Regions from separate parts of the Anaerostipes sp. Marseille-Q3525 genome, predicted to be linked through region 3. Evidence: a T-box and tRNA genes for the amino acid it is inferred to sense, from the RefSeq annotation. Region 3 holds a T-box; the other regions hold tRNA genes.

Region 1 (8,040 bases), on a different contig from region 3:
TTGTATGGATTTACTTTGGTTTTTTTCCAGCTAAAATTACTATAAACTTTGTATTTCTTGCTTGTAACTTTCACACGGTAATTGTAATTGATCGCAACACCTTGTGGTAATTTCTTGTATGTGACTTTCTGCTGTGCAATTCCTTCTTTTGTTCCTTTTATTGTCAGCTTATAAGAATCTTTATCTGGTGCATATCCTGCAACTTTCGGCAATGTAACTGTTTTTGTCTTACCTACTTCAACTTTTACATACTGTGTTACAGCAATCTGTTTTCCGTTTTTATCACAAATGTTAATTGCTACGATCTGTTCTGCACCTTTGGATACAGAATCTTTGTAAAATCTAAGTGATTGAAGCGGATGTCCGTTAAAATCAAACAACGTTATATTATCCCAGCTGCAGCCACCCCATGCCGGCTGTCCATTATAATAGAGTTTCTGTGCTACAAAGTAATCTTTCGCACCAGCAGATGCCCAGCCTGTTCCATATTTGTCTGCCTGCTCTTTGTTATATTTCCAATAGGTCTGTCCTGCTCTTACAGGAATCCATGCACCTTCCCAATAAAATGCACCTAAACCATTTCCTTTTGACATCACTGTTTTATAAAGGTCTGTCAATTCATCTACCTGTCCTTGTGGACTCACAGAATAAGCACTTGTATTGGCACTCTCTCCAATCGTGTTTCCTGTTCCATCTGCATCTTTTAAACTATTTGCCCAGCCTGTTTCCAATACTGCAAATAGTTTACCATAAGATGCAGCTAAATCCTGGACTTTAGATAAAGTTTCTGGTGTATTTGCTTTTGCCCAAGTTGACCAGAATGGATAATAGGAAGATCCTAACACATCATAATCTACCTTATCACGCTTCCATGTATTCATAATATCCTGATATTTTTTAACATTTGGTGTTTCGAGATGTAATGCTACTAAACTTTCAGGCAAAGTTTCTCTTACTGCCTTAATTCCAGCTTTCAAATATGTATTGATCTTTGTTGATTTCTTTTTATCTCCCCATACTGCATCGTATGTTTTTCCAGCATCTCTGTTTAAATAAATTCCAAAACCACCATTCGTCAATTCATTTCCAACCTGTGCCATTCCAACATCTGCACCTGCTTCTTTAAACTTCTGAATTGTTTCTTTTGTAAACTGATAAATGTTATCGCACATCTTTGTCTCATCATTCTCGTCGGCTTTCCATGCTTTTGGAAGTAACTGCACAGATGGATCTGTCCAAAAATCAGAATAATGGAAATCTAATAAAATCTTCATATCGTATTTTGTTGCTTCTTTGGCAATCTTAAGTCCGGTTTTGACATCATTTCCACCGCCGCCATAAGTTTCGCCATCCTTATTAAATGGGTCATTCCAAATACGGATTCTTATATAATTCACTCCATTGTCATGCAAAACCTTCAATAAAGATTCTTCATTTCCATCATTATCATAGTATTTGACACCTGCATTCTTTAGTGCCTCATATGATGAGATATCCATTCCTCTCATTGCATTTTCTGACATACCTGTGACTTTTTTGATCGTAACTTTCTGATCCTTTAATCCAGATTCTCCTCCATAGATCCATGGATCAACACTTACATTTGTATCGTCTCCTTTTCCTTGTGCATATGCAAAAATTGAAAGAGACATTGCTGCCTGTCCATTATCAAAAAATGAATTCCAACCATCAACAACTTCTCCCTCATCATAGATGATTCCACCTTTATTCTTGTCATCAATCGTAGCTGTCAGCAGATCATAGATATTCTTTGTCTGTGTATACACACTTGTTTTCGCTTCATCATCATTTCTTGGATATTTCACATTTGAAACAATCAGTTGTGCATCTTTATTCACTCCTGCATCTGCCTGATTATTTTCGAATTCTTTACGTAATTTTTCAATATTCGTATTGGTATTCTCATCTGGATATACATTCACACCAAGATAATCGTATGAAATATTATTCCAATCTCCATTTAACTGGTTTTGTACCCATTTAATATCTGATGGATCATTCGGCATTGAAATACTTACAGCTGTTTTTATATCTTTATAATCTTTCTTAATCTCTTGTGTGATCTTTCCCATCTGCACAAACCCATCATTACCGCTGATTCCAAGGAAATTATAATTCACTTCATTTCCAACCGTCACAATGTCAGGAAGTGCATCATCATCGTCTAAAGCTTTTAACGTAGCTTGTGTATAAGCAATGGCTTTCTCACCTGCATCATCTGATGTCCAGCCGTCTGGAAGATTCTGTGTATTGGCATATGTCATTTCATCTGAATAAAGCAACACTGCATTCGTCCTTAACCCTGCCTTTTTTGCCTCTTTTAATGTTTTCTCGGCATTCTCCAGAGACAGGTATTTATTATCTTTTCCTGGATTCACTGCGATCTTAACAGAGATTGTATTGATTCCCTGTGTTTTTACATACGAAAAGAGATTGTTAACGGCATTTCCTTTATAATCTTTCCATACCTTGTTCCATCCAACATTTTGCTGGTAATGTGAAAAATCAGCACCCAAAATTGTCTTTTCACTATCAATTCCCTCAATCTTTTGATACTGGTCCATTACTTTTTGAGCTGTCTCTTTGCTGCTTTCTGTTTTTGTGGACTCATTTGTTTCCACCACTTCTGGTGTGGATGCAAATACTGAAGTTCCAGCACTTGTTGCTGCAATCATGGACATCATAAGTCCTGCGGCCAGCAGTTGTTTCATTTTCCTCATAAAATTCTACTCTCCTTTTCTTCATTTAATCTTTATACCTTATCATTATAACACATTCTTATCGTAACAACATCATAAAGTTAAATAACTCTTTCTGGAACTGTATATTTTTCACCCGGTCAATCTCTGTTGTGCGGACTCTTGTCCCATAAATGTAAAATGCTGAAGAAGTAAGTCCCCCTCTTTGGACTCTTTCTCTTTTAAACCAGTTTCCAAAAGAACTTGTCGGTCTGCTTTTAATCGGATGTGAATCTAGCACCAGATATTTTTTCGTTTTCGGATTAAAATCTGCGATCGTCACATAATGACCTGGTACATGTGAAATCGCAACATATCCTTTCTGCAGATAGTCTCTGACTTCAGAGAGACTGTAACTTGTTTTTACATAAGAAAATCCATAGGCCTCTCCGAATTCTTTGGCTGCTCCTTTAAAGACCCCATCCTGTGTTCCTGAACCTATGATCCTGTAATGTTTTTTTACTGCAAAATCTGCAAAGAGCATAGGATCTACAAACTGTCCATTTAATGCATAAACTGCATTGGTAATCGCTACAACTCCACATCCTGCTGCCGCCATTTTCCCGCTGTAGTCTGAAACATTTCCATAATCTTTTCTTGCCCATGCCGGATCAAACTGCATAAAGTTTCTATATGGTGTCACATTTTTATTCTGAAGGCGAATAAACTGCCACTGCATTGTCTCATTTCCCGCCTCTTTATCTGTTTTTTGGAAGTTATTTTTTATATCTCCATGTTTCACTAACACAAGGTTTCCATCCTGATCTATGGAAAGATATTTATCTTCTTTCACATTTTTTATATATAAATGATCATATTCTCTTACCAGTTCCCAGTTCGTATCCTGAGATTTCAAATATTTATCTTCTGTCTGGAATTTATACTGCTGGTTTCCTGAAAATGTAATTGTTATGTCTATACCTTCTTTTGTTTTTTTATTCTGTACCCAATACTTTCCATTTCCAATCAATTGTTTTTCGCTTCCATTGTAAGCAATCGCTTCTTTATGATACCTACTTTTTTCAATCCATCCGATGCCATATCCTTTCTTTTTCTCATAAATAACCTGTAAATATCCGGATGCTTTGCTTACAACAATAATCCCTGAATATTTCGGTGCAGATGCAATTTTTTTAGAACCTGAAGAATTCTCATACACATTCATTTTATTTTTCAAAAATGCATATTGTTTCTCATATGATATATCAACGATTTTTCCTTTAAATTCGTTATAAATCGTCTGCGGATTATCAAAATATCCTGGCGCAGCTGCCTGTATCTTTATCGTTGTCTGCATACAAATGATAAGACACAAAATCATACTGATCCATCTCTTTTTTCCCTTATACCACTTTATCATCTGATTTTCCCTTTATTTTATGAATTCTATTGACAGTGTTTCATTTTCATGATAAATTATTAATCGGTTCTGCTGCTGTGGCACAGGAGGTAGCGCACCTCATTGGTAGTGAGGAGGTCACGGGTTCAACTCCCGTCAGCAGCTTATACAAGATTGGCTTAAAACTTATGTTTTAAGCCATTTTTCATTGTATCAACTATTTTCTTTCATCACTTTTAATCTTTTTTCGAATTCTTTGAATCGCATTATCAATTGATTTATCAGTTTTCCCAAGCTTCTTTGCGATCACTGTATAATTATCCCCATTCAGATAGTAATACATAACCTGTTTTTCAAATTTACTTAATTTCTGATTGATCTTTTGATAATAATCTTTAATCTCTTCTTTTCGAAGCAAACTCTCCTCTGGTGTCTCATCAGGATTCTCTAAGATTTCATCAAGTGCAAACTCATTCCCTTGATCTTTATATTCAAACAAAGAAATCGACGTATTCAATGGAATATGTTTTTTTCTATTAAATGCTGTGATCGTTGTATAGATCTGTCTATGCACACACAAATATGCAAATGTCGAAAATGAAGTACTTTTCCCTTCCTGATAAGATGTGATCGCCTTAAAAAGTCCGATCATACCTTCCTGTATCAGATCTTCTTCATCCCCACCTGCAAGGAAAAATTTCCTCGCCTCTTTTCTTACCATATCCCGATATTTCTCTAATAGACACTCCATGGCGTCATCACTGCCACCATGGATCTGTCTTAGCAATTCCTCATCAGAAATTGTTCTTAATTCATTCATTATTATTTTCCCAGTCGTTGTCTTACAACTTCAAATGCCAGAACTCCGGCTGCTACTGATGCATTCAGAGAATCAATATCTCCTTTCATCGGAATTGATGAAATAAAGTCACATTTTTCTTTTACAAGTCGACTAACACCGCTTCCTTCGTTTCCAATCACAAGACCGATGGATCCTGTCAGATTCTGTCGATAGATCACTTCTCCATCCATATCTGCACATGCAAACCACATACCGCGTTCTTTTAACTCATCCATTGCTTTTCCAATATTTGTAACTTTCACTACCGGAGTATAATTGATCGCTCCTGCTGACGTCTTTGCTACAGTTGGTGTGATTCCAACAGCACGATGTTTTGGAATGATCACTCCGTGCGCTCCTGCAAGATTTGCTGTACGAATGATCGCACCAAGATTATGTGGATCTTCAATTCCATCAAGTAAGATAAAGAAAGGATCTTCTCCCTTTTCTTCTGCTCTCTTAAATAGGTCATCTATTGTTCCATATTCATATGCTGCTACAATTGCTACAACACCCTGATGATGCTCATTTGTCAACTGGTTTAGACGCTCTTTGTCTACAAATTTAAGAATCGCGTCTGTTTTCTTTGCCTCTCTTACGATCGTGCGGATTGGTCCATCTTGGCATCCGTCCAGTACAAAAATCTTATCAATTGGTTTCTTTGCTCTCAAAGCCTCGATCACGGCATTACGCCCCGCGATCAGATCTTCTTTATGATTCATGTTTTTCTCCTATTTCTTTTTTCTTATTTAAATCAAAACCGATCCCGATCAATTCGATGATGCGGTCCATATCTCCTGCCAAATATAAATATCCGACTAACGCTTCTACTCCTGTTGCTTTTCTATAATCCATCATAGATGCATTCTTCGCCACAGAACCTGATTTTGAATTTCTCCCGCGTTTGTAAACTGCCATCTCCTCGTCTGTCAAAAATGGCTCTATCTTTTCAAACACTTCTTTTTGCGCAGAAGCTTTTACCATACTGCTTGATTTTTTATGATATTTATTAACACTCATATTTCCAGCAGACATAACGATCGTTCGAATTACGATCTCATAGATTGCATCTCCGATATAAGCAAGAGATAATGGCGAGTAACTTTTTGGATCTAATCCTTCAAGAGACAATCCTTCTTTGATCTTATTAACTAAGCTCTGCTCCATTTTACACCTTCTCTTGTATCTTTTAATACGATACCCTGTTCTAATAACTGATCTCTGATCTCATCAGCTCTTGCAAAATCTTTGTTCTTTCTTGCTGCCTGACGTTCTTCGATCAATTTCTCAATCTCTTCATCTAAGATTTCTTCTTCTTTTGTTGTCTCAATTCCAAGAACTCCACATAGATCTTCTAAAACTTTTAAGACTTTCTTTGCGTAATCCGCACTGAAATCTTTTACCGTTGAGTTTGATTCACGTACGATCTCAAAGATTGCAGAAACGGCATCAGCTGTGTTAAAGTCATCTTCCATCGCATCTTCAAATTTCTTTACAAGTGCTTCTACCTTTGCAAAATGTTCTTTTTCTGCATCACTTAGTGATCCTGTTTCTTCTTTCGCCGCCATCTCTCTGCACAGATCAATTGCTGTTAAGATACGATCTAATCCAGTTTTAGCGCTTTCTACTAATGTATCACTGAAATTTAATGGTGTTCTGTAATGTGCACTTAACATAAAGAAACGGATCACCTGTAATGGATATTTTTCTCCAATCTCACGGACTGTAAAAAAGTTTCCTGCGGATTTGGACATCTTCTTATTATTAATATTTAAAAATCCATTATGCATCCAGTAATTTGCAAACTTCTCATCGTTGCATGCTTCACTTTGTGCGATCTCATTTTCATGATGAGGGAAGATCAAGTCTTCTCCACCTGCATGGATATCGATCGTATCTCCAATGTATTTCTTTGACATCTCGGAACACTCAATATGCCATCCTGGTCTTCCTTCTCCCCATGGAGAATCCCATGCGATTTCTCCCTCTTTCTTTGGTTTCCATAATACGAAATCCAGTGGATCTTTCTTTCCTTCTTCTCCTGTTACTTTGATCTCTCGATGTCCCGCTTCCAGATCATCGATATTTTTCTTAGAAAGTTTTCCATAATCTTTAAAGGATCTTGTCTTAAAGTAAACAGTTCCATCAACTTCATATGCATGCCCTTTTTCGATCAGCGTCTGGATCATCTTGATCATCCCACCAATTTCTTCTGTTGCTCTTGGCTGATGTGTGGCAGGTTTAATATTTAAAGCTTCCATATCCTGTTTACATTCTTTGATATATCTTTCTGCGATCTCTGTCGCTGTCACACCTTCTTCATTTGCCTTCTTGATGATCTTATCATCAACATCTGTAAAATTTGAAACATAATTTACTTCATAACCTTTATATTCAAAGTAACGGCGGACAGTATCAAAAATGATCATCGGTCTTGCATTTCCGATATGGATATAATTATAAACAGTTGGTCCGCACACGTACATTCCAACTTTTCCCGGATGAACCGGTACAAATTCTTCTTTTTGTCTTGTCAGTGTATTGTAAATTTTCATTTTTTATTTTCCCTTCTGATTGCTTCTGAATTCTGGTAATGTATAATAAACGTCTCTAATGCCTGTCGTAATTCTGCGTTTTCTCTTGCAAGTTTCTCAATATCCATATCCACAGGGTTTGGAAGATCGATCTGATCAAGTACCAGACTCTGAATGCGGTTTACTCTCTCTCCATCCTGTTTGACAACTTTTCCAGGAACTCCGACAACCGTAGAGTTCGGTGGCACATCAGATACTACAACACTTCCAGCCCCAATCTTTGAATTCTTCCCAATTGTAATAGAACCTAAAACTTTAGCACCAGAACTGATCATAACATTATCTTCGATCGTTGGATGACGTTTCCCTGTTTCATTTCCAGTTCCGCCCAATGTAACGCCCTGATATAAGGTTACATTATTTCCGATGATCGTTGTCTCTCCAATGACCACTCCATGCCCATGGTCAATGAAGAATCCTTCCCCGATCTGTGCACCTGGGTGAATTTCAATTCCAGTCTTTCTCGCCCATTTCTGCGAAATCTTTCTAGCTTTATAAAACTCTCCC
Region 2 (8,040 bases), on a different contig from region 3:
AGGTGCATATGGCGGTGAAATGGTACAGGTATTAAAAGAAGTTAAGGTTCTTACAAAAGATGGAGAGATCAAAACCCTGAAAGCAGAAGAATTAGAACTTGGATATCGTACAAGCAATGTTCTTAAGAACGAGTATGTTGTCTTAGAAGGTGTGATCGCTCTGGAGAAAGGCAATAAAGAAGAAATTAAGGCAAAGATGGATGAGTATGCTTTAGCGAGAAAAACAAAACAGCCATTGGAATATCCAAGTGCAGGAAGTACATTTAAACGTCCAGAAGGATATTTTGCAGGAAAACTGATTCAGGATGCTGGATTAAAGGGATATCAGGTTGGAGATGCCCAGGTATCAGAGAAACACAGTGGTTTCGTGATCAATCGTGGAAACGCCACAGCAGCAGATGTTATGCAGTTGATCAGTGATGTAGCAGATAAAGTAAAAGAACAGTTTGGAGTTACGATGGAACCGGAAGTAAAACGAGTTGGAAGGTTCTAGATAAGAAGATTCTAAGAAGGAGCAGCGAAGATGAGATTTGTAATTGTAACAGGAATGTCGGGAGCAGGAAAAAGCAGTGCGTTAAAGATGTTAGAAGATGTTGGATATTTTTGTGTTGATAATCTTCCAGTGGCATTGCTTGATAAATTTGCAGAAATGTTATTAGATAAGACTGCCAAGATAGAAAATGCTGCACTTGGGATTGATATCCGTAACGGAGAAGGAATCGGCGAATTAGAGCAGAAATTAAAAGAAATCAAAGAAGCAGGGATTAAATATGAGATTCTCTATCTAAATGCAAGCAATCGTATTTTATTAAAAAGATATAAAGAGACAAGAAGAAATCATCCATTATCAAGAGATGGAAGAGTCGAAGATGGAATCGCAAAAGAACGTGAGATCATGAAATTTTTACAGGAGAAAGCGGATTATGTTATCGACACAAGTCAGCTTCTCACAAAAGAATTAAAAGAGGAGATTAATCATATTTTTGTTGAAGGTGAAGAAGGGGAACGATTCCAGATTGCAGTTGTTTCTTTTGGGTTCAAATACGGAATTCCAGCAGATGTGGATTTGGTTTTTGATGTACGATTTCTTCCGAATCCATATTACGATCTGGAACTTCGACCACTCACTGGAAATGACAAAGCAATTCAGGATTTTGTGATGGAACATCAGGAATCAGTAGAATTTCTTGAAAAATTAAACGATATGATGGAATTTCTGATTCCAAATTATATCAAGGAAGGCAAGTATAATCTTGTTATTGGGATTGGATGTACAGGTGGAAAACACCGATCTGTTACGATTACAAATAAGTTGGCAGAAAAATTAAAACGTCTGCCATATTCTGTTAAAGTTGAGCATAGAGATATTATGAGGTAGCAAATGTCATTTTCAAGTAATATAAAAGAAGAATTATCAAGAAATGAAACGAGTGCCAGACATTGCAAGATTGCGGAAATTGCCGGCTTTTTGAAATTTGGCGGAGATATCGGTCTTGAACCAGATAATTATACGATACAGATTCAGACAGAGACAGTATCTGCTGCAAAACGTTTTTATACACTTTTAAAAGAAGTGTTTGATATTCATGCAAAGATTGATGTCGGGCGCAACGAATTTCTAAAAAGAAGTCGAAATTATACGATAAGTGTTGACAAGCATAATGATTGTGTTTTAATATTGAAAACAGTGAAACTTTTAGACCTACGGGAATTTGGGTTGGTTTTACAAAACACATGTTGTAAGCGGGCATATATTCGAGGAGCTTTTCAAGCAGCCGGTTCCATGAGTGATCCTGAGAAGAATTATCACTTTGAAGTCGTCTCTACAGATGAGCAGACCGCAGAACAGTTAAAAGAAGTCTTGAATTTTTTTGATTTAGATGCTAAAATTGTTTTGCGTAAGAAATACTATGTAGTATACATGAAAGAAGGATCAAAGATCGTAGATGTGTTGAATATTATGGAAGCACACATTGCCTTGATGGAACTTGAGAATGTTAGAATCCTGAAAGATATGCGTAATAAAGTAAACCGTCGTGTCAATTGCGAAACAGCGAATATTAATAAGACGGTTTCTGCCGCAGTCAAACAGGTGGAAGATATTGAATATATTGATAAGCACAAAGGCCTCCGTTTTTTAGATCAAGGGTTGCAGGATATTGCAAGATTACGTCTGGAACACCCGGAAGCTACACTAAAAGAACTTGGAGATATGCTAGAACCGCCAGTCGGTAAGTCAGGTGTGAATCACCGATTGAAGAAGATTGGACGGATTGCGGAAGAGATGAGATTGGGAGGACAGGAATGATTTCAAAGAATGTCAAAGTGGAAGTAGCCTTAAGAGAAGAAGATAGACCAATAGCTTTTCTTGTACAGATGGCAAGCCAGTTTGAGAGCAAGATTTTATTCGAGACAGGGAATAAGCAAGTCAATGTAAAAAGTATGATGGGAATGATGAGTCTAGGGTTAGACTTAGATCGTTTAGAAGATTTGACAGTCGTAGCTGACGGAGCAGATGAGGAAGAAGCAGTCAGCAAGATTGAAGGTTATCTTACAAAAGGAGCATAGATTCAGCATATCTGTGCTTTTATATACGCCGAAATAGCTCAGTTGGTAGAGCACTTCACTCGTAATGAAGGGGTCGCCGGTTCAAGTCCGGTTTTCGGCTTTTTATATAATATAAAAAGAACTGACAAGTGCGTCAGTTCTTTTTTTGTTGAAAACTTATCTTTTATCACTTAAATCCTAAAATATTAAGTTCCAAAATATGAAAAATGCATATAGTCTTTTCTGGATTCCCAGAGTCCACGTTCAAATCCGTATTTTTGAAGAATCTTTACAAGCTGGCAGTTTAAAGGAATAGAATAACGGTTTTTATTAGGTTTCCAAAAAGAACCTGCCAGGATATGTCCATTATCGATCATATAATAGTAAGGCACACCCTTTGCAGTATATTCGTTTGTATAAGAAGATGCAGGTGAAGATAAAATATCAACACATGAGTATTATAGCATAAGAAAAAGCACACAGCATGAGAAATATCAGCTGTGTGCATCTTCTGCATTATAAAGTTAGATAATATCTATTAGATTTCAAATAAATCACTATAAGCTTTCAAAGCACCATCTGTATCATGTGCAAGCACACGTTTTGCAAGTAATTTACCAAGCTGTACACCTTCCTGGTCGAAGCTGTTTACATTCCATACGAATCCCTGGAACATGATCTTATTCTCAAAATGAGCTAAGAGAGATCCAAGAGATTCAGGAGTTAACTGATCTCCGATGATAATACTTGATGGACGACCACCTTCGAAGTTCTTGTTCTTGTTTTCATCATCTTTACCACAAGCAAATGCAACGATCTGAGCTGCAACGTTTGCACATAATTTCTTCTGGCTTGTACTTCCTTCGATTACAACATCTGTACCAATCTGGCTGTCTTTGAATCCAACAAACTGTAAAGGAACGATATCAGTTCCCTGATGTAATAACTGATAGAAAGAATGCTGTCCGTTTGTACCAGGTTCACCAAAAATGATAGGTCCTGTTACATAGTTTACACGTTCACCAAAACGGTTAACAGATTTACCATTGGATTCCATGTCACACTGCTGTAAATGTGCAGGGAAACGGCTTAATGCCTGAGAGTATGGTAATACCGCTGTTTCAGGATATCCCTGTACGTTTCTTTCATAAACACCGATCAAGGCATCTAATAAGTCAGGGTTTTCTTTGATGTTTTTGTTTGTAGCAAGTTTGTCTTCATCAGCCATACCATTAAGGATTCTTGCGAAGATTTCTGGTCCAAATGCAAGAGAAAGGATTACTCCACCTACAGCGGAAACAGAAGAGTAACGTCCACCGATAAAGTCATCCATGAAGAATGCTTCAAGATAATCATCACTCTTAGCTAAAGGAGAAGTCTCACTTGTTGCAGTTAACATATGCTTAGAAGGATTTAATCCAGCTTTTACTAAAGCATCTTTAACGAAAGCCTCGTTTGTTAATGTCTCTAAAGTTGTTCCTGATTTAGATACAACGATAAATAAAGAACGAGAAACATCAATAGAATTTAAAACAGCAGCTGCATCATCAGGGTCAACATTACTGATGAATTTAGCTTCCATTTTATCAAATCCATTTGTCTTAGCCCAATTCTCAAGAGCAATATATAAAGCACGAGGTCCTAGATCACTACCACCGATACCGATCTGTACAACTGTAGTGAACTTTTCACCAGCTTCGTTTGTAATCTCACCAGCATGTACTTTGTTTGCAAAGTCAGCTGCTTTCTTCTGCTGTTCAACATAGAAATCACGTTTGTTGACACCATCAACAATGACATCTTTACCAAGCTGTCTACGTGCTAAATGATGAAGAACCAGACGCTGTTCTCCAGTGTTGATCACAGCTCCATTATATAATTCTTCAAATTTGTCAACTAACTGCTGTTCTTCAGCTAATTCAGCTAATACGTTAAGTACTTCATCGTCTACCTGTTTTGCAGCGTAGTTAAAATTTAATCCAGAAGCCATAGGTACTGTGTATTCAGCGACACGTTTTGCTCCGTTTTCACCTGCCATAGCTTCTTTGATGTCTACATGACCTTTGAGTTCTTTAAGTTTGTCATAAGATTTCAAAGTATCAAGGTTGTTCCATGTTACCATAAATAAATCCTCCTTAAGTCCATATAAATATAATTGGTAATATAAGGAAGTGCAGATACAAATGGGTATCTGCACGCACAAATATCATAAAATAATTATACAGAAAAAATATTGTAAAAGCAATGGAAATTGGGGTAAAATCAAAAGTTTAAAAACTTTCTTGATCTACTGCAAAACGAAGAGAGCGATGAATTCAGAACCTTCTCCTTCGGTGTTGTTAACAGAAATGTATACAAAAAATCTGGTTCCAAAATAAAACAAGCTATGATACAATAAAATTCTGTGATATCCCAAAATTATATTATAGAAATGAGGAAAGTAGCTTGGAAAATAGAGAAAAATTTTCATCAAGAATCGGATTTCTCCTGATTTCAGCCGGATGTGCGATCGGGCTTGGAAACGTATGGAGATTTCCATTTATTACAGGACAGTATGGTGGGGCTGCATTCGTACTGATCTATTTATTTTTCCTGATCATTTTAGGATTACCGATCATGGTCATGGAATATGCAGTCGGAAGAGCCAGTCAGAGAAGTATTGCAACATCATTTCAGAAATTAGAACCAGCCGGAAGTAAATGGCACTGGTACAGCTATTTTGGTATGGCAGGTAACTATGTACTGATGATGTTTTACACAACTGTAGCCGGATGGATGATCAGTTATTTCTTTAAGATGTTAAAAGGTGATTTTGTAAATAAAACCCCACAGCAGATAGAAAATATCTTTGGAAATATGTTAGCTGATCCAAAGACATTGATCTTTTGGATGTTAGTTGCTACCACATTAGGATTCTTGGTATGTTCACTAGGACTTCAAAATGGAGTAGAGAAGATTACAACAGCTATGATGTCATGTCTGTTTGTAGTGATTCTGATTTTGATCGTAAGAAGCGTAACATTAGATGGAGCATCCGCAGGACTTAAATTTTATCTGATCCCAGACTTTGCAGCAGTAAAGAAACAAGGTGTTATGACAGTGGTATCAGCAGCCATGGGACAGGCATTTTTCACATTAAGTTTAGGAATCGGAGCGATCGCAATTTTTGGAAGTTACATCGACAAAAGTCGCAGATTGACAGGAGAAGCGATCAGCGTAGCCATTCTTGATACATTAGTTGCATTAATGGCTGGATTAGTAATCTTCCCAGCCTGTTTCGCATTCGGAGTAAACCCAGGAAGCGGCCCAAACCTTGTATTCATCACGCTGCCAAACGTATTCAATGAAATGCCAGGAAGCAGAATCTGGGGAGCTATGTTCTTCCTGTTCATGAGTTTTGCTGCATTATCAACGATAATAGCAGTATTCCAGAACATTCTGTCCTTTGCACAAGATTTATGGGGATGGAGCCTTAAGAAATCCATCGCACTTAATGCAGTAGTGATCACATTATTATCCCTGCCATGTGCATTAGGATTTAACGTATGGAGCTTTATCCAGCCATTAGGAGTAGGAACAACGATTCAGGATTTAGAAGACTTTATTGTAAGCAATAATATCCTGCCACTTGGATCATTAGTTTATCTGTTATTCTGTGTATCTCGATATGGATGGGGATGGGATAACTTTATGAAAGAGGCTAATGAAGGAAAGGGGATTAAGTTTCCAAAGTGGCCGAAGATTTATATTACTTATATTCTGCCTTTGATTGTTTTGTTTATTTTTGTGCAGGGGTATATTGAAAAATTTTAATTTGTAATTGGCCAACTGTAGATTTCGAGTATATGATAAAAAATAAATAAGCAACTGAACGCGATGCGGTGGAATTTTGCTTATTTATTTTTCATCATATACCAGAAGTCTATAGTGTGGACAATTCACAAGATTGAAAATTTAAGGGGATGTCAAACATCTCATCCAATCGGTGTTCTTAAGTCTTTTTGATTTTCTGATAACGAATACAAAAATTATCAGTCAATCCCCTTTAACATACACGAAAGACTACAATCGCAAATCAAAACTTAATTAAGGATATTTTTAACGACATCCTTATCACTCAAATAAACCATATGTGATCCCTTCAACTGCACATAATAATTTTTCTCATCAGAATCCTTCTTACCAATATAAAGTACAATATTCTTCGTCTTCTTAGTATCCGTATCCTTATAAGTAATATCCACAGTTATTCGAGAATCAGAATCTAGACCATATTTCTTTAAGTCACTCTGGCTTGCATAATAATTCTGGCAGTCTCCGAAAGTAAAGACTCCTAATCCTCCAGCAATTCCATCGAGGTTTTTCTTCTTGCTTGTATAAGTAGTTGTTTTCCCATTTTTAGTGATCAGTACTTTCTTTAAGTTCCCTGTACTTAGCGTAGGGAAAGTGTCAGTTGTGATCAGATCGTCTAAAGAGGAAGATAAACCTGAAGCAATATCAGAAGATACTGTATAGATTTTTGATTTATCTCCATAAGTAATATAATAGTTTTCACCGGTTGCGTTTCCGATATAATAAATAACGGATTTTCCAGACTTATCTTTTACCCTTACAGTGTAAGTTGGCTTATCAAGTCCGTAATCTTTTAGAGCATCTGCATTTTTAAGTTCTCTGACAGCTTCAACTTTCTGGAAGGTGGAAGCGAGGCTTTCGAGAGAGGATTGTGTGATCGGGTATTTTTTGTTTTTGCTGTAATACCATTTGTTTCTGCCTTTTTCAAAGGAAAGAGTTTCTCCATTGTTGTTATAAGAAATGGAAGTCAAACTTTTTAAATTTGTGATCAGTGTTTGATCGGAATCTTCTTTGGAAGATTTATTTTTCTTGTAGAAACTGATTCCCGCATACAGGACTAGAAGTCCTGCAAATACGAGAAGTAAAATTTGTAATGTTTTTTTCTGCTTCATAAAAACCTCCTAGCGGCGTCTGCGTTTAAACCATACAACAAATCCACCAATGATCAGTGCAAGTGGGATTACGAAGACAACAAGGATGCTGAATGGACCTGGGTGGGCAATCGTGTTGTAAGTTACTTCAAGACTCTTTGGAGAGATTGAAACATTGTCGGCATTATCTAAACTTGCAGTTACAGAGTTTGTGAATAAAGTAAGATTCTCTAAAGAAGAGAAAGAACTTGTGACCTGTGAATCGATCAGCATGTTGCTTCCGTAAACAGTTAGGCGACTTTCCTTTGTAACTTTCTTTCCTTTGCTATTTTTGACTTTTACAGATTCCGTTGCAGTCGCACCAAGGACATAAGTTCCCTGTGCCTGTTTCTTATCTGTGACAGCATATCCATTGCTTGAAGTTGTCATGAAAGCTTCTGTAGAAATGGAATCTCTTGTTGGCGTACTCTGTGTCATACCTTTGGAGTTGACCATCATAACAGAGTTTGATGTAATACCAGATGCCATATCACCGCTTACAGAAAGGTTT
Region 3 (8,040 bases):
ACAGATCACAAAGTCATCTATGAAACAGGAAAAACCTCTTCAGAATTGTCCGATAAGATATCAAAAGATTTAAAAACACGAGGAATGAAATTTGTTGGAACAACGATCATCTATTCTTATCTTCAAGCAGTTGGAGTAATCTATTCCCATGAAAAAGACTGCTTTTTATGGAAGGAAAAATCATAATACAGTATTTTATAGCAAGTACGTGAAAGCGTACTTGAATTTTTATAAAAAAAGGAGTAAGGTAAAAATTACCAGAGAAAATTTGAGTATTAGAATATAGAAAGTATCATAAGCAGAATGCAGAGACATAAGGAGGAACAATTATGAGACGCAGGGTTATGACAGCATTTATGTGTGCAATTATGACGATGTCTGTAATACCAGTTAACGCAGATGATACACAAGTAGCAAAAGCGCAACAGGAAATGGAATCTACAGTGAAGACAGAAACAACAACAGAAATGTCAACACAATCCACAACGAAAACAGAAAAAAAGAAGACATCTAGAAAAAAGAAAGCGAAAATAACAAAGAAGAAAATTTCCAAAGATAAGAATGGTAAGAAATCAGACAATGAAGAAAAAGTAGTTCCAATGCCGACTCAGGTAATTAGCAAAAGCAGTACACAGGCGATGGAACGTCGAATCTCTTCCAAGCAGGCAAAAATTGCAAAATTAAGAAAAGAAAAAGCTAAGATTTTCAAACAGATGAAGCTTGAAGCCCAAAAAGAAGAAACGCTCAAAACATTTTATGAGAAATACACAGCAAATTCAAAAGCGGAAATTGCATTATTTGGTCAGGAGATAACTCCTGCAATGAAAATATCCAAAAAAGATGAAGCTATGAGAGATGATCTTTATGAACTTGCAGATTTGTTTGGAGATAAACAATTAAAAACAATTGCAGGAAAGTATGTATTTGGAATTAATCATCCAGATTTTGAAACTTTACTCGATAAGAACGATAATTTTAATCTGAATCAGTATTTAAAAAATGAAAAGATTCTTCCAGTAAAGCCAATGCAGCAAAAGATTGTTACTATCAATAAAAAGATCAAGCAGTTAAAGAAAGATATTTCAAAGGAAAATCAGACAAGATATTTTAATCCGAATAATGTAAGTTTATTAAGTCATATTACAGTAGATGATGCCAAACAGATGTTAAAAGGAACGGCTCTTTATGCAGATGCGAAAGCCTATGTAAAAGCGGAAGAAAAATATCATGTTAATGCTGTCTTTTTAATGGGAATTGCAGCACATGAAAGTGCATTGGGAACAAGCAGACGTGCAAGAGAGGATAATAATCTTACTGGATATGGCGTAACTTCTGACAGTGCAAAGGGAATTAACAAAGCTACAAAAGAAGAAGGATTACTAACGACAGCTAAGACTTTACATGAGAAATATCTTACAGCGGGAGGTAGTTATTATGCAGGAACTTCTGCTGAGGATGTGAATAAACATTATTGCGTTGGCGGAGAATGGGCAGCAGCAGTAGTAAATGATGCTTATCAATTAATGAATCAATTATAATATTTTCAAAATAAAGTTTCAAAAAATTTTATTTTTTCATTGATTTTATAATAACACAATGCTATAATTTACAAGAAATGAAAAGATAATAACAAAACGTTGATGAGAAGAGTACTTTGTGAAAGGCTTACAGAGAGGGATACATAAGCTGTGAGTATCCTAAGCAGAGAAACAAAGGAAGACCACCTCGGAGTAGCTGTAAACCAGCTCGGTTGACACCGTTAACTGTCGATTAAGTGATCTGTTTCTGGAATTTATTATCACATGGTATGAAACAGATAACCAGGGTGGAACCGCGATAACTCGTCCCATGGATTTTATTAGTCCATGGGATTTTTTATTTCCATGATCAATTTTCTATGAATAGCTTCATAATAGATTGACAATGGAATAAATAAAACGTTATATATCAAGAAAGGATGAACAAGAAGATGAAGATTACATTAAAAGATGGATCTGTAAAAGAGTATGAAAACAATATGTCTGTCATTGATATCGCAAAAGATATTAGTGAAGGACTGGCAAGAGTTGCCTGTGCAGGAGAGGTTGATGGAGAAGTTGTTGATCTTAGAACTGTCATTGACAAAGATTGCGAATTAAATATCTTAACATTTGATTCTGATGAAGGAAAACATGCATTCCGTCATACAGCATCTCATATTTTAGCTCAGGCAGTCAAACGTCTGTACCCAGAAACAAAACTTGCGATCGGACCTTCTATCGACAATGGTTTCTACTATGATATGGAGAAAGATACTCCATTTACACAGGATGATCTTGAAAAAATTGAAAAAGAAATGAAGAAGATCGTCAAAGAGAATCTTGAGATTACATGTTTTACAAAACCTAGAGATGAAGCAATCGCATTTATGAAAGAAAGAAACGAACCTTATAAAGTAGAACTGATTGAAGATCTTCCAGAAGATTCTGTGATCAGCTTTTATCAGCAGGGAGAATTCGTTGATCTTTGTGCAGGACCTCACTTAATGACTACAAAACCAGTGAAAGCATTCAAACTTACAAGTATTGCAGGTGCTTACTGGCGTGGAGATGAGCATAACCAGATGCTTACAAGAATCTATGGTACTGCATTCACAAAGAAAGCAGAATTAGATGCATATCTTACAATGATGGAAGAAGCAAAAAAACGTGATCATCGTAAACTTGGAAAAGAACTTGGTCTGTTTATGATGAGAGAAGAAGGACCTGGATTCCCATTCTTCCTTCCAAAAGGTATGGTGCTTAAAAATACATTATTAGATTATTGGCGTGAAATCCATCAGAAGGCTGGATATGTTGAAATCTCAACACCTATTATGTTAAGTCGTCATTTATGGGAAACATCAGGACACTGGGATCATTACAAAGAAAATATGTATACAACAGTAATCGATGATCAGGATTTCGCGATCAAACCTATGAACTGTCCAGGTGGAGTTCTTGTATATGAATCAGAACCACGTTCTTACAGAGATCTTCCATTAAGAATGGGTGAGTTAGGTTTAGTACATCGTCATGAAAAATCTGGTCAGTTACATGGATTAATGCGTGTTCGCTGCTTTACACAGGATGATGCACATATCTTTATGACACCAGATCAGATCAAAGATGAGATCAAAGGTGTTGCAGCACTGATCGATCAGGTTTACAGCTTATTTGGATTTAAATATCATGTAGAGCTTTCTACACGCCCAGATGATAGTATGGGAAGTGACGAAGATTGGGAACTTGCAACAGAATCACTTCGTGCAGCCTTAGATGATCTTGGACTTGATTATGTAGTTAATGAAGGGGATGGAGCTTTCTACGGGCCTAAGATTGACTTCCATTTAGAGGATTCTATCGGAAGAACATGGCAGTGTGGAACCATTCAGCTTGACTTCCAGCTTCCATTACGATTCGATCTTCATTACACAGGAGCTGATGGAGAGAAACATCGTCCAATCATGATCCATCGTGTTGCATTCGGATCTATCGAACGTTTCATTGGTATCTTGATCGAACATTTTGCAGGTGCTTTCCCTACATGGTTAGCTCCAGTGCAGGTTGAAGTGATTCCTATCTCTGACAAGCATTTAGATTATGCCACAAAAGTACTTGATACATTAAAGGCAGCAGGAATCCGTGCAGACATCGATACAAGAGCTGAGAAGATGGGATATAAGATCCGTGAAGCACAGCTTCAGAAGATTCCATATATGTTAGTTGTTGGTGGAAAAGAAGAAGAAAACGAGGCTGTATCTGTAAGAAGCCGATTCAAAGGTGACGAAGGACAGATGAAGTTAGATGATTTCTTAGCTGGAATTAAAGAAGAAATCGCAAATAGAGAAAACCGTAAGGTTGAGAAAGAAGACTAGATATCAAATGAAAAGGAGGTACCACATTTGTGGAATACCTCCTTTTTTCTTTATATTCGTTCTAATAGTTCCTCAGGTTTCATAGCTGGTACTTTACTTTCGATAAAATCCTTGATATTACGAGTTACAATAAAGTCTACTTTCATTATTTGTATCAATCAATATTTTCATATTTTTCTGCACGGTTTGTAAGCTGTCAAGTAGGATTTGTGATATAATTGCAACTTTTTCTCAAAGAAACCTCTTGTAATATACCTAGGCAGGGTATATAATACCAATCGTAAAGGAGGAAACTATATGGAAGAAAAAAAAGAATGTTATTGTCATCACAAGATAAAGGAACGTTCAGATAAAGAATATAAAGACCTTATTAATCGTCTAAGCCGTATTGAAGGACAAGTTCGAGGAATAAAAAAGATGGTAGAGAACGATACTTATTGCACGGACATCTTAGTTCAGGTATCTGCAGTCAATGCAGCTTTAAACAGTTTCAATAAAGTCCTTCTTGCCAATCATATCAGAACCTGCGTAGCTGAAGATATCAGAGAAGGCAAAGACGAAACGATCGATGAGTTAGTAAAAGTTTTACAAAAACTAATGAAATAACAATTTAATAAAATGAAAGGAAGGGAAACCATGGAGCAATATCAAGTGACTGGCATGAGCTGTGCTGCTTGCAGTGCACGCGTGGAGAAAGCGGTTTCCAGTGTCGAGGGAGTAACATCCTGCTCTGTAAGCCTGTTGACAAACTCAATGGGTGTCGAAGGAACCGCAGATCCATCTGCAATCATCAAAGCAGTTGAAGATGCCGGATATGGAGCAAAGAAGAAGGGAACACAGACACAAAGCAGTTTTTCAGATGAAGATTTATTAAAAGACAGAGAAACCCCTGTCTTAAGAAAACGTCTGATCGCATCTCTGTGCTTTTTAATCCCGTTAATGTATCTGTCAATGGGACACATGATGTGGAACTGGCCTATTCCTAAGATTCTAGAAGGAAATCATGTAGCAATGGGACTGATCCAACTGTTATTTACAACGATCATCATGGTAATCAACCAGAAGTTCTTTATCAGCGGATTTAAGAGTTTATTCCATAAAGCACCGAACATGGATACTCTGGTAGCGTTAGGTTCAGCCGCTTCTTATGGATACAGTGTGTATATTCTATTTGCCATGACGGACGCACAGATGCATCAAAACATGGATGCAGTCATGAAATATATGCATGAATTCTATTTTGAATCTGCTGCTATGATCTTAACACTGATCACAGTTGGAAAGATGTTAGAAGCAAGATCAAAAGGTAAAACAACAGATGCCTTAAAGAGCCTTATGAAACTGGCACCAAAGACAGCTGTTGTGATCCGAAATGGACAGGAAATGGAAGTCGCGATCGAACAGGTAAAGCAAGGAGATATTTTTGTTGTAAAACCAGGAGAGAATATACCAGTAGATGGTATTATCATTGAAGGAAATAGTGCGTTAAATGAATCTGCCTTAACAGGAGAAAGTATCCCAGTGGATAAAAAAGAAGGTAATGCTGTATCCGCCGCAACATTAAATACATCTGGTTATTTAAAATGTGAGGCAACAAGAGTCGGTGAAGATACAACACTTTCACAGATCATTCAGATGGTCAGTGATGCAGCTGCGACTAAAGCACCGATCGCAAAAGTTGCAGATAAAGTATCAGGAGTTTTTGTTCCAACTGTTATCTGTATCGCACTTGCTACGATCGCTATCTGGCTGCTTGTAGGACAGAGTTTTGGATTTGCACTTGCAAGAGGTATTTCTGTCTTAGTCATCAGCTGCCCTTGTGCTTTAGGACTTGCGACACCTGTAGCGATCATGGTTGGAAACGGAATGGGTGCCAAACATGGAATTATGTTTAAGACAGCCGTGTCCTTAGAAGAAGCAGGAAAGACACAGATTGTTGTCCTAGATAAGACAGGAACGATCACAAGTGGTAAACCACAAGTTACAGATATGGTACCTGTAGATGGTATCAGTGAAGAGGAATTACTCTCTATGGCCTATGCTTTAGAGAAAAAAAGTGAGCATCCTCTTGCACATGCGATCTTACAGAAAGCAGAAGAAACACAGATTAATGACAATTTTGAGATTAAAGACTTCCAGGCAGTTGCTGGAAATGGACTTTCAGGAAAGATTGAGAACGAAATGATCTATGGTGGTAACCAAAGATTTATTGAAAAATATGCAATGATCTCAGCATCTATGATCAAGAAATCAGAAGAACTGGCGAATCAGGGAAAAACACCATTATTCTTTGCATGTGATAATCAGCTGATCGGTATTATTGCCGTTGCAGACGTGATCAAAGAAGACAGCCCACAGGCAGTGAAAGAACTTCAAAATATGGGAATCCGTGTTGTTATGCTGACTGGAGATAATGAACGTACTGCCAAAGCTATTGGTGAACAAGCAGGCGTTGATCAGGTAATTGCAGGAGTCTTGCCAGAAGGGAAAGAAAGTGTTATCCGTGACTTAAAAGAAAAAGGAAAAGTTGCAATGGTCGGTGATGGAATCAATGATGCACCGGCACTTACAAGAGCGGATATGGGGATTGCAATTGGAGCAGGTACCGATATTGCAATCGATGCAGCGGATGTTGTCTTAATGAAAAGCCGTCTGAGCGATGTACCAGCAGCAATCCGTTTAAGTCGTGCAACACTTAAGAATATTCACGAAAACTTATTCTGGGCATTTATCTATAACATTATCGGAATTCCATTAGCCGCAGGGGCATGGTATATGTTACTTGGATGGAAACTAAATCCGATGTTTGGTGCAGCGGCAATGAGTTTATCAAGTTTCTGTGTTGTTACCAATGCATTAAGATTAAACTTCTTTAAAATACATGATGCCAGCAAGGATAAGAAAATTAAAAATAGTGTAGTACTTGAAAATATTCAAGTTCAAAATACAACAAAACAGGAGGAAATAACAATGAAGAAAACAATGAAAATCGAAGGAATGATGTGTGGACACTGCGAAGCTACTGTAAAGAAAGCTTTAGAGTCAATTGATGGTGTTACAGAAGCAGTGGTAAGCCATGAAAGTGGAACAGCTGTTGTTTCTATGACAACTGAAATTTCAGACGAAGTTTTAACACAGACCATTGAAGACAAAGATTACAAAGTAACAGGAATTGAATAAAAAGCAAAGATTGTTATAAATTATTCTAAGATATTTTATAATATATCTCATAAAAATCAATATTGTTATAAAAAATAGTGTAGTATTTGCATGGATCATGTGGATTTTACGCTATTTTTTATTTAAAATTAAAGAATAATTGAGAAAAATTATCAAAAGTGTGATACAATATGTCTGGTTAGAAATATCTAATCAATTATAACAATTAAAGATAAAGGATATGAAACTATGACACTAAAAGAATTAAAAGTCGGTAAAAGTGCAGTGATCAAAAGTGTTGGTAGCCATGGTGCACTAAGACAGCATTTTCTTGACATGGGAATGATCCCAGGTGTTGAAATCACAGTTATAAAACTTGCACCAATGGGGGATCCCATGGAAGTGCAGATTCATGGATATGAACTGACACTTCGTTTAGAAGAAGCCGACCAGATTGAAATTGATCCAATTGTGAAAAGAAGCAGAAGTCATAAAGGTGCAGAATATATGAAAACCTCTGAACATCCTGGTCTGGGCGAAGAGGGAAAATATCATTCTAAAGAAGATGAACATCCACTTCCAGATGGAACACCATTAACTTATGCTTTAGTTGGAAATCAAAACTGTGGCAAAACAACGTTATTTAATCAGTTAACTGGGGCTAATCAACATGTTGGGAACTTTCCAGGTGTTACAGTCGATCGAAAAGATGGATCGATCAAAGGACATCCAGAAACGAATGTAACAGATCTTCCGGGAATTTATTCCATGTCGCCTTACAGCAATGAAGAGATTGTTTCCAGAAATTTTGTATTAGAAAATAAACCAAAGGCAATCATTAATATTTTGGATGCAACAAATATTGAGCGTAATTTATATCTTACTATGCAATTACTGGAAATGGATATACCAATGGTTGTGGCTTTAAATATGATGGATGAAGTGCTTGGAAACCAAGGATCAATTAATGTAAACGAAATGGAATC

What was found. A T-box is a leader RNA that pairs with one kind of tRNA and senses whether it is charged. The one in region 3 lies ahead of thrS (threonine--tRNA ligase), so its partner is inferred to be a tRNA-Thr.
Region 1: it encodes a tRNA-Thr, which carries the amino acid that the T-box ahead of thrS (threonine--tRNA ligase) is inferred to sense. The anticodon was not compared.
Region 2: it encodes a tRNA-Thr, which carries the amino acid that the T-box ahead of thrS (threonine--tRNA ligase) is inferred to sense. The anticodon was not compared.

What each region holds. Positions count from the first base shown of each region.
Region 1 is NZ_JAGTTT010000014.1:26,528-34,567, reverse strand. It holds gene KE503_RS08115 (glycosyl hydrolase 53 family protein) at 1-2,741, opposite strand, end outside; gene KE503_RS08110 (C39 family peptidase) at 2,800-4,119, opposite strand; tRNA gene KE503_RS08105 (tRNA-Thr) at 4,191-4,263, shown strand; gene KE503_RS08100 (sigma-70 family RNA polymerase sigma factor) at 4,316-4,918, opposite strand; gene rlmB (23S rRNA (guanosine(2251)-2'-O)-methyltransferase RlmB) at 4,921-5,661, opposite strand; gene KE503_RS08090 (Mini-ribonuclease 3) at 5,651-6,106, opposite strand; gene cysS (cysteine--tRNA ligase) at 6,091-7,494, opposite strand; gene epsC (serine O-acetyltransferase EpsC) at 7,491-8,040, opposite strand, start outside.
Region 2 is NZ_JAGTTT010000001.1:39,155-47,194, forward strand. It holds gene murB (UDP-N-acetylmuramate dehydrogenase) at 1-493, shown strand, start outside; gene rapZ (RNase adapter RapZ) at 524-1,378, shown strand; gene whiA (DNA-binding protein WhiA) at 1,382-2,308, shown strand; gene KE503_RS00195 (HPr family phosphocarrier protein) at 2,305-2,568, shown strand; tRNA gene KE503_RS00200 (tRNA-Thr) at 2,596-2,668, shown strand; gene KE503_RS00205 (M15 family metallopeptidase) at 2,754-2,924, opposite strand; gene KE503_RS00210 (glucose-6-phosphate isomerase) at 3,086-4,669, opposite strand; gene KE503_RS00215 (sodium-dependent transporter) at 4,993-6,360, shown strand; gene KE503_RS00220 (DUF4340 domain-containing protein) at 6,630-7,511, opposite strand; gene KE503_RS00225 (Gldg family protein) at 7,521-8,040, opposite strand, start outside.
Region 3 is NZ_JAGTTT010000031.1:9,094-17,133, reverse strand. It holds gene KE503_RS12295 (DNA-3-methyladenine glycosylase I) at 1-186, shown strand, start outside; gene KE503_RS12290 (glucosaminidase domain-containing protein) at 330-1,538, shown strand; T-box leader at 1,629-1,852, shown strand; gene thrS (threonine--tRNA ligase) at 1,970-3,895, shown strand; gene KE503_RS12280 (metal-sensing transcriptional repressor) at 4,193-4,501, shown strand; gene KE503_RS12275 (heavy metal translocating P-type ATPase) at 4,532-7,075, shown strand; gene feoB (ferrous iron transport protein B) at 7,304-8,040, shown strand, end outside.